Regions from separate parts of the Pseudomonas sp. c313 genome, predicted to be linked through region 3. Evidence: predicted binding sites of a transcription regulator. Region 3 holds the regulator's gene; each other region holds the start of a gene.

Region 1 (3,517 bases), on a different contig from region 3:
GTTGCGCGGGAAAGCACCGCACTGAACCCGGCCACACAAGCCGGAGACGACACGGCCAGCGCTTCGGTACGTGTCGCCGAGGCCCGCGACCGCCAGCAGCAGCGCCAGGGTTGTGCCAACGCCTTTCTCGACTTGCCGGGGCTACGCGAGCATTGCGTGCTGGCGAAAGTCGATGAAGGCTGGCTGGAGACCGCCTGCGAGCGGCTGACTTTGTCGCTGCGGGCGGCGCATCGATTGTTGAAGGTCGCCCGCACCTTGGCGGATCTGGAGCAGGTGGAAGCGATCGGTCGCCATCATTTGGCAGAAGCGTTGCAGTATCGGCCAGCAGCAATCAGCTAATCCCTCGCCACAGTTTTGATGCTCACCTGAATCGGTCAACCTCATCGCGCAAGCCCGCCGCCAACGTCTCCAGTTCCTTGGCAGTAATCGCCAGGTTCGACACCACTTCCCGCTGCTCACTATTGGCCAGGGCAATGCTTTGCAAGTTGCTGCTGAGCAATGTGGCAGTGCTGCTCTGTTCCTGGGTTGCGGTAGTGATCGCGGCAAATTGCTGGCCGGCCGAGCGGCTTTGTTCGTCGATCCGCGCCAGAGCCGAAGCCACGTTGGCATTGCGTGACAGGCCTTCCTGCATCAATACGTTGCCTTGCTCCATGGTGCTGATGGCGTTGCCGGTTTCCTGCTGGATACTCTGGATCATCCCGGAAATCTCGTCGGTGGCCTGACGGGTGCGCGACGCCAGGTTGCGCACTTCATCGGCCACCACCGCAAAGCCACGACCCTGCTCGCCGGCCCGTGCTGCTTCGATGGCGGCATTGAGGGCCAGCAGGTTGGTCTGTTCGGCAATCGAGGTGATCACCCCAACAATCCCGCCGATTTCCTGGGAGCGCTGCCCCAAGGTGTTGATCACCGTCGCCGTGCTGTTCAGTGAGGTGGCGATATGCTCCAGGGACGACGACGCCTCTTGCATCGAGGTACGGCCGATCCGGGTTTGCTGGGCGTTTTCCTGAGCCAGGCGTTCGGTACTGCCCATATTGTCGGCGATGTTCAGCGACGTGGCGCTGAATTCTTCCACTGCGCCGGCCATGCTGGTGATCTCGCCGGACTGCTGCTCCATGCCTTCATAGGCACCACCGGACAGACCGGATAGCGCCTGAGCGCGGCTGTTGACCTCTTCGGCGGCCTTGCGGATATGGGACACCATGTTCGACAGCGCTTCGCCCATCTGATTGAAGCTGCGGGCCAACTGACCGATTTCGTCGTGACTGGACACATTCAAGCGCGCACTCAAATCCCCCGCGCCCAAGGCTTCGGCCTGGCGCACCAGATCCCCAAGCGGTGCCAATTTGCTGCGCAGCAGCCAGACCGTCGCGCCCACCGCCAGCAACATAGCCAGCACACTGCCGATCACTAGGCGAATGCCCACCGACCAGGTCACCGCGCGGATTTCAGCTTTCGGCATACTTGCCACCACCGACCACGGGCCACCGTCGAACGACACCGAAACGCTGTAGAAGTCTTCGTTCTTGTCGCTCCAGAAACGGCCCTTACCCGGTTTCTTGGCCAGATCGAGCATTACCGGAACCGATTGATCCAATGCTTGCACGCCGGCCGGCGGCACCAGCCAACGCTGCTGCTCGTCCAGCAACGCCAGGGAGCCGGTCTGGCCAATACGGAAACGCTTGAGGTTGTCGAACTGGGTGTTCTGCGCATCGGTGTAGTCGAAACCGATAAACAATACGGCGATGACCTTGCCGGCCGTATCACGCACTGGACTGTATTGAGTCATGTAGGAGCGTTCGAACAACACCGCTCGGCCGATGTAACTCTGCCCGGCCAGCAGGCGCGAATAGGCTGGACCCTGGCGATCCAGTACCGTACCGATGGCGCGATTGCCATCCTGCTTGGTCAGGGAAGTACTGACCCGGATGAAGTCATCGCCGCTGCGCACAAACACCGTGGCCACGCCGCCGGACATCTGCTTGAACTCGTCGACTTCGTCGAAGTTATTGTTGAGCATCTCAGTACCGAGGTACAGGCTCGGCGTCTGCACGCCGGCCACTGTCACCGGCTGGTCTGCACGCACGCTCAAGCCGGCGCCGAAGCGTTTTTCGAACAACCCGCTCAAACGCTGGGTGCTCTCGCGCAAGGTGCTGTGGAAGGTATTGAGTTGGTCGGCGAGCAACCGCGCCTCGCTGGCCAGGTGTTCTTCCCGAGTGTCGAGGTTGGCCGAGTCTAGGGAACGCAGGGCGAAGACGGTACTGCCGCTGATGACGACAGCCAATATTACCGCTAAGGCAAGACCCAGCTGGGAGGCAATCCGGGCGCGTGGTTGAGACATGACAGCTCCTGGCCGAGGCCCGGATCATCCTGATCTCATAGCGCAGCTCGGCAAATTTTCTAATAGGGGGGCACGCTGAGCCGCTAAAGAATAACGGCTACGTCACACCTACTTCGGCGGGGCTGATCAATACTTGAGTGAGTCACAGAGGCGCCACTCAAACGCATTGTTTTGGGGCACTACACCGAGTCAGTCGAGCCGTTCGACCTGAGGCAACTCCATGGCCCGGACCTCGCCCTGAAGGAAGTCCGAGAGCCTGCGCAAGCGTTCACCACCGGGACGGGTTTTCGGCCAAACCAGATAGTAATTTTCCCCACTGGCCACAGCGGTCGGCCACGGCAGGCTCAACCGGCCTTGGGCCACGTCTTCGGCCACCATCAGCAAATCGCCCATCGACACCCCATAACCTCGGGCCGCGGCGATCATCCCCAGCTCCAAGGTGTCGAACACTTGCCCACCCTTGAGCGATACCTGGGACGACAGCCCCATGCGCTCCAACCAATTGCGCCAATCCCGACGATCTGGCGTCGGGTGCAGTAGTTCGGCAGTGGCCAGGCGCGCAGCGTCCCAGGGCCCGTCGCTGAGCAGGTTGGGCGCACCCACCGGGATCAGCAGTTCGGGAAACAGGTAACTGGCCTCCCAGGCTGGTGGAAAATGGCCATTGCTCAGCAGTACCGCGCAGTCGAAGGGCTCCTGATTGAAATCCACTTCATCGATGCTCATCCAGGCGCTAGTCAATTGCACTTCATTGCCTGGCTGCAAATGCCGGAAACGACTGAGCCGCGCCAGCAACCAGCGCATGGTCAGGGTGGACGGTGCCTTCATGCGCAGGATGTCATCTTCGGCGTTCAGGGTATGACAGGCACGCTCCAGGGCGGCAAAGCCCTCGCGCACACCGGGCAGCAACAATCGCGCCGCTTCGGTGAGCTGCAAGGTGCGGCCGCTACGCTGGAACAGGCGGCAGGCGAAATGCTCTTCCAGGGTGCGAATGTGCCTGCTGACCGCACTTTGGGTAATGGACAACTCCTCTGCCGCACGGGTGAAGGAGTTGTATCGCGACGCGGCTTCAAATGCCCGCAAGGCATAAAGCGGAGGAAGACGACGAGACATAGGGACAGCTCCGACAGCGCAATCTCGAAACCCTACCAGAATCTCTCAGACATGAGTTTTAATCATGCG
Region 2 (3,517 bases), 110 kb from region 3:
TGCTCCATCAGTTTATTGAGACGGCTTGATACCAGGTACTGCTTGTTTTCACCGAGCAATATGCCACAGGCTTTTTCCAGGAAGACCCGGAACTGTTCAAAATCCAAATTACCCGTAGACAATGGTACCGCCTCTTAAATCGTGTGACCGCCAGGGAAAAAGCCCCTAGCCGTGATCTGCTGCCTTGATCCGGTCGACTACCCGGGATGCCAGGTCATCAGGACGGAATTTGGCCAGGAAGTCATCGGCACCGACCTTCTTGACCATCGCCTGATTGAATACACCGGACAATGAAGTATGCAGGATGATATGTAATTTTTGCATGCGTGGATCGTTGCGTATCTCGGCCGTGAGGGTGTAACCGTCCATTTCCGGCATCTCGATGTCGGAAATCATCATCAAGAATTCTTCTTCCGGTTTCTTGCCTTCATCCACCAGTTTGCGCAGGTAATCCAGGGCCTGGCGGCCATCGTTGAGGGCCACCACTTCGACGCCAACGGTCTGCAGGCAACGGGAGACCTGCTTGCGCGCTACCGAGGAGTCATCCACCGTTAGCACCCGCAGGGAAATCGCCTTGTGCGCCGTCTCAGCGTCTACTACGCCCACCGAAATAGCTTCCGAAGTCGGCGCCACTTCCGCGAGGATTTTCTCCACGTCGATGATTTCCACCAACTGGTTGTCGACCCGCGTCACTGCCGTCAGGTAGTGATCGCGACCGGTGCCCTTGGGCGGCGGATGGATCTCTTCCCAGTTCATGTTGACGATGCGCTCCACCGAGCGCACCAGGAAACCCTGGGTCTTGGTGTTGTACTCGGTGATGATCACGAACGGACTCTCGCGATCCTGCAAGCCGGACGAGCCCGTAGCCATCGCCAAGTCAAGAATCGGAATGGTCGAGCCGCGAATGTTGGCCACGCCACACACCACAGGGCTGGACTTGGGCAATACGGTCAGCTTGGGACATTGCAGTACCTCCCGCACCTTGAAGACGTTGATGCCGTAAAGCTGTTTGCCATCCAAACGAAACAGCAGCAACTCAAGGCGATTCTGCCCTACCAGCTGCGTGCGCTGGTTCACTGAATCCATTACTCCCGCCATGCCCAGACTCCTACACTACAAAACCTACGGGTACGACGCGTACCCAACACTAAACGGCACGAGCTTTGCTTTTTTATTGGCCATGGACATCAAAACGACAGTTTCCCGACGCTTTCTCCCCCTGCCGTACTTTAAACAGTACCGCAGATTGCTCTGCGTCTTGCTAACGATGCTTGCCTTGGCTGCAGGCCAACAGGCCCGTGCCGACAACATCACCTTGCCTGATCTACTTATCGGCGTCACTCAAGGCTTTCTTGAGTTTACTGTAGAAGATTATCTGGCCACTACTCAGACACCAGGACGCTATGAAATCCAGGTCAACCAATTGGACCCACGCCTGCGCCTGCCCATGTGTGACAAGGAATTGACAGCCACCCTGGAAAGCCCCGCACAACCCATCGGCCGTGTGACCGTGCGCGTGCGCTGCGACGGCGCCTCGCCCTGGACAGTGTTCGTACCGGCTCAAGTCCGCCTGTTTCGCGAAGTGGTCGCCGTCACTCGCCCGCTGAAACGCACGGGCATTATCGGCTTTGAGGACGTTGCCCTACGCGAGCGGGACATCGGCCAGATCAGTCAGGGATACCTTACTTCCGTGGATCAAGCGATCGGGCAGAAACTTACCCGACCAATGGTCACAGATCAGGTCATCACCCTGGCTCACATGGAACAGGCGGAAGTCATACGCAAGGGTGATCAAGTGGTGATTTCCGCCAGCAGCGGCGGCCTGAATGTAAAAATGCCGGGAGAGGCTCTGTCCAATGGCGGCATGAGCGAACAGATTCGGGTCAAGAACCTCAACTCCAAGCGGGTGATCAGAGCGCGAGTGACTGCACCCGGCCAGGTCGAGGTAGCGTTATAGATCACTGGCGCGGGAGGCCAGCTTTTCCTACACTGTGCGCAAGACGTCATCACGTATAGGTTTATTGTCAATCGAGCCTAAAGTTTGTCCGGGTATGGCCGAAAACATGGCAAGCGTCCAAATACCCAGAGGTTTTCATGATGGTCATTGATTTCAGTCGATTAAATAACGCCCCCTCACAGCTCGTCAGCACCCGCGCCAACGGTGCCAAGGAAAGCGTTGAGGCCGGCAAGTCCCAGCCACTGCCCGTCAAGGCAGACCAGGCCGGCGCCAGCCAGAGCGGGGAATCGGTACATTTGAGCAATGAGGCTCAACAGTTGCAAAAGGTCACTGACTCGCTGCGCGATCAACCGGTTGTCAATAAAGCCCGTGTGGCCGAATTGAAACAGGCGATTGCCGATGGCAGCTACAAAGTCGACAGCAACCGTGTAGCCAGCAAACTGCTTAACTTCGAAGCCGAGCGCTAGGCAAAGGCCTGCGCCAGGCTTTTGGACGCTTAAAACCCAAGGCCAGCCATGCACGACGAAAATTTACTGCAACTGATCATTGAAGACCTGGCTCCAGCGCAGCATCTGCTTGGGCTGCTTCAGGAAGAGTCGATCGCCCTGCACGGCCGAGACATGCGCCTGCTGGAAGATATTCTGGCGCGCAAGCAATCGCTGATCATCCTGCTGGAACAGCATGGCAAGAAACGCAGCCAGATTCTTGTCAGCCTGGGACTGCCTGCCGATCACGACGGCCTGGAGCAACTGGCGAGCCACTCGTCGGTAGGCGACCAGTTACGGACCCAGAGCCAGGAGCTCAACCAGCTGCTGATCACTTGCCAGGAAGCCAACACGCTCAACGGCCAGTCGATCCAGCTTCAGCAAGCCACTACCGCCAACCAGCTGCGCATCCTTCACGGCGGAGAACCTCCGACGCTCTATAACGCCCAGGGCTCCACCTCGCGACTGGTCAAGCCCAGCACCATCAGCCAAGCCTGACGCCGGTTTACTGCGTGCCCTATCAAGGCGCGTAACATACTGGCAAAATGCCGGTTCTTGCGTGTAGTCGTATTTTGTCTGGAGATGGAAGAACCGTGTTCAACGCCCTCAACGCGGAAGATGCTCCGCAGCCACCCAAGGTCCTCACTACGCCTCTGGAAATTGCCGGCACCTTGCGGTTGCTGCAAGAGAGCCACGATCCTCTGATCATTACCTTCCATGAGCGCAACCAGCGCTTTCAAAGCTATCTGGTGGAAGTCGACCGGGACAGCAAGACGCTGAGCCTGGACGAAATGATCCCACGGGAAGGCGAACGCTACCTTGAGAATGGCGAAGCCTTCCGTATCGAAGGCTTCCACGACGGCGTGCGGGTGGCCTGGGAGAGTAACGGTAGTCTGACCATCAGCGAAAAGGACGGCCACCGCATCTATCGGGGCGGCATGCCTGACGAGGTGGTTTACCATCAGCGGCGCAACGCTTTTCGCGCAGCACTGAAATTGGCGCAACTGGTCAATGTCGACATGGGCGGAGAGAAACTCAAGTCGCCCATTGGCGGCAAACTGCTGGATATTTCCGC
Region 3 (3,517 bases):
GCTCAACCAGTTGCTCGGACAGTTGCTCCAAAATTTCGCCGGCCTCTACAAGAAAATCCTGAAGGATTTCTTCATCGGCGCCGAAGCTCATGTACGTGTGCTCCTAAAATCCAAGACTGGACAGCAAATCGTCTACGTCATCTTGCCCTGACATAACGTCTTCACGTTTATCGGCATGAATCTGCGGACCTTCACCCTTGGCGAGGTGTTTTTGTGGATCTTTTTCCGAGAGGATCGCTTCGCGGTCATGTTCAATACCGGCAAAACGATCCACCTGCCCGGCCATCAGCACCAGTTTGAGCAAATTGCTTTCCACTTCAGTGACCAGTTGGGTCACTCGTTTGATCACCTGGCCGGTGAGGTCCTGGTAATCCTGGGCCAGCAGAATGTCGTTGAGGTTGCTGGAAACCGTGCGGTTTTCCTGCTCACTGCGCGACAGAAACCCTTCGACCCGACGCGCCAGCTCACGAAATTCTTCGGCGCCCACTTCCCGGCGCATGAAACGGCCCCAGTCGGTGCCCAGCGCCTTGGCTTCATTGGACATGCCGTTGACCAGAGGCGTGGCGTTTTCCACCAGATCCATGGTGCGGTTCGCCGCCGCCTCAGTCAGCCTGACCACATAGGACAGGCGTTCGGTGGCATCGGTGATTTGCGAGATTTCTTCGGCCTGGGGCATGTGCGGGTCAATCTGAAAATTGACGATTGCACTGTGCAACTCACGGGTGAGTTTGCCCACTTCCTGGTACAGGCCGCGATCACGGGTCTGGTTAAGCTCATGGATCAACTGCACCGCATCGCCGAACCGGCCTTTTTCAAGGCTTTCGACCAACTGGTGAGCATGTTTTTTCAGGGTCGATTCGAAATCGGCCTGCGATGATTCGTTATGCTCCATAGCTCCCCCGTGGCGACATCAATGGTTGATGCGTTCGAAGATTTTTTCGATCTTCTCTTTCAAGGCCAATGCGGTGAATGGCTTGACCACGTAGCCGTTGACCCCGGCCTGGGCGGCTTCGATGATCTGTTCACGCTTGGCTTCGGCGGTCACCATCAGCACGGGAAGGCTGCGCAGTTTTTCATCAGCGCGCACATGACGCAGCAAATCGATACCGGTCATGCCCGGCATGTTCCAGTTGGTTACCAGAAAGTCGATGCTCCCGCTGTTGAGGATCGGAATCGCTGTAATGCCGTCATCCGCCTCGACCGTGTTAGTGAACCCAAGGTCACGCAACAGGTTTTTTATGATCCGCCGCATCGTTGAGAAGTCATCAACGATGAGGATTTTCATGTTCTTGTCCAATTCGACCTCCAAGCAGTCTTAAACGCGTCCAGCACCTGGCGCGCCATTTCAATCAACAGGCGTTACACAAAAAGGACTGCTGGGGTACACCACGGGCTAACCCGCCCACACCAAGAGCATGGACGGTGTCGTTCGCAGTGTCCCCACACTGCCTGTCAGCGCGCTCGCCACTCTCCCAAACGCCCCCGCAAGCGGGCCGCGCACTGGCTGTGTAACTGGCTGACCCGCGATTCGCTGACCCCCAGGACCTCACCGATTTCCTTGAGGTTCAGCTCTTCGTCGTAGTACAGCGCCAACACTAGTCGCTCACGCTCCGGCAAATTGGCAATCGCGTCCGCCAGTGCGCCCTGGAAGCGTTCATCTTCCAGATCGCGCGACGGTTCAAGATGAGCACTCGCGCCGTCCTCATGCAGCCCTTCATGTTCGCCGTCCTGCAACAGGTCGTCGAAACTGAACAAGCGACTGCCCAAGGTATCGTTCAAAATCCCGTAGTAATCGTCGAGACTCAATTGGAGTTCGGCCGCAACTTCGTGATCTTTAGCGTCACGACCGGTTTTTGCTTCAATTGAGCGAATTGCGTCACTTACCATGCGGGTATTGCGGTGGACCGAACGCGGCGCCCAATCACCTTTACGCACTTCGTCGAGCATCGCGCCACGGATACGGATACCCGCATACGTCTCGAAACTCGCACCCTTGCTCGCGTCATATTTGGTCGACACTTCGAGCAAGCCGATCATGCCTGCCTGGATCAGGTCTTCGACCTGGACGCTGGCAGGCAAGCGTGCCAGCAAGTGGTAGGCAATGCGCTTGACCAAGGGCGCATAGCGCTCAATCAATTCGCCTTGGCTATCACGAGCCGAACTCTTGTAAAGGTTATAGCCGCTGGCTGTCATAACACCGGTCCTGCGCTCGTCTGATGCACCAATCGCTCGACGAAAAACTCCAGATGCCCCCGGGGATTGGCGGGCAACGGCCAAGTATCGACCTTCTGAGCAATAGCCTTGAACGCCAGTGCGCACTTCGAACGAGGGAATGCTTCATAGACTGCACGCTGCTTTTGCACAGCCTTGCGCACACACTCGTCATAGGGAACTGCGCCAACATATTGTAAGGCGACATCGAGGAAGCGATCCGTGACCTTGGTCAACTTGGCGAACAGGTTGCGTCCTTCCTGCGGGCTTTGGGCCATGTTGGCCAGCACGCGAAAGCGGTTCATGCCGTAGTCGCGGTTAAGCAGTTTGATCAGGGCGTAGGCGTCGGTGATCGAGGTGGGCTCGTCGCAGACCACCAGCAACACTTCTTGCGCTGCGCGCACAAAGCTGACCACGGACTCACCAATCCCGGCGGCGGTGTCGATCACCAGCACGTCGAGGTTGTCGCCAATATCGCTGAAGGCCTGAATCAGGCCCGCATGCTGCGCCGGGCTCAGATGCACCATACTCTGGGTGCCAGAGGCAGCCGGCACGATGCGAACCCCGCCGGGCCCCTGCAACAGCACGTCGCGCAGCTCACAGCGGCCTTCGATGACATCGGCCAATGTATGTTTGGGCGTCAGTCCCAGCAGAACGTCAACGTTCGCCAGTCCCAGGTCGGCATCCAGCAGCATGACGCGGCGGCCAAGCTCTGCCAGGGCCAGGGACAAATTCACTGACACGTTAGTTTTCCCGACGCCACCTTTGCCGCCGGTCACCGCGATCACCTGTACGGGATGCATGCTGCCCATTTTATTTCTTTACCTTGTCTTGCTTAGACGCAGGCTACATGAGGTGGTCGCGCGAACTGCTGGCAGACCATCGATGTAGGTACTTTTTTGCACTGTCGTTTTAAAATTGAAGGCCATGTTGCCCTCAGCCGACCCGTTTGGCCGGACTGTGGTAGAGATCCGCGAACATGTCAGCCATCGCTTCCTCACTGGGTTCTTCCTGCATTTGCACGCTGACAGCACGGCTGACCAACTGATGACGGCGCGGCAGATGTAAATCATCCGGAATCCGCGGCCCGTCGGTCAGGTAGGCGACCGGTAATTCATGACTAATTGCCAAACTCAGCACCTCGCCCAGACTCGCCGTTTCGTCGAGTTTAGTCAGGATGCAGCCCGCCAGCCCACAACGCTTGTAACTGTGATACGCAGCGGTGAGAACCTGTTTTTGGCTGGTTGTTGCAAGCACCAGATAATTTTTTGACTTGATCCCGCGCCCAGCCAGGCTTTCCAGCTGC

The links. Region 3 encodes FliA, which starts transcription of late flagellar genes. Its sites were predicted from a motif close to CTAAAGTTTNNNNNNNNNNNGCCGNTAA; they were not measured.
Region 1: ACZRKZ_RS14540 (methyl-accepting chemotaxis protein) is a predicted target of FliA. The motif match lies at 2,449-2,476, and genes of this name have one in related genera.
Region 2: flgM (flagellar biosynthesis anti-sigma factor FlgM) is a predicted target of FliA. The motif match lies at 2,035-2,062, and genes of this name have one in related genera.

The regions. Positions count from the first base shown of each region.
Region 1 is NZ_JBUZRD010000004.1:212,626-216,142, reverse strand. It holds gene ACZRKZ_RS14545 (YifB family Mg chelatase-like AAA ATPase) at 1-339, shown strand, start outside; gene ACZRKZ_RS14540 (methyl-accepting chemotaxis protein) at 362-2,338, opposite strand; gene ACZRKZ_RS14535 (LysR substrate-binding domain-containing protein) at 2,528-3,448, opposite strand.
Region 2 is NZ_JBUZRD010000001.1:570,940-574,456, reverse strand. It holds gene cheR (protein-glutamate O-methyltransferase CheR) at 1-122, opposite strand, end outside; gene ACZRKZ_RS02795 (chemotaxis protein CheV) at 166-1,098, opposite strand; gene flgA (flagellar basal body P-ring formation chaperone FlgA) at 1,181-1,957, shown strand; gene flgM (flagellar biosynthesis anti-sigma factor FlgM) at 2,098-2,424, shown strand; gene ACZRKZ_RS02780 (flagella synthesis protein FlgN) at 2,473-2,940, shown strand; gene ACZRKZ_RS02775 (flagellar brake protein) at 3,036-3,517, shown strand, end outside.
Region 3 is NZ_JBUZRD010000001.1:681,023-684,539, reverse strand. It holds gene ACZRKZ_RS03355 (chemotaxis protein CheA) at 1-91, opposite strand, end outside; gene ACZRKZ_RS03350 (protein phosphatase CheZ) at 104-892, opposite strand; gene ACZRKZ_RS03345 (chemotaxis response regulator CheY) at 911-1,285, opposite strand; gene fliA (RNA polymerase sigma factor FliA) at 1,453-2,193, opposite strand; gene fleN (flagellar synthesis regulator FleN) at 2,190-3,023, opposite strand; gene flhF (flagellar biosynthesis protein FlhF) at 3,148-3,517, opposite strand, start outside.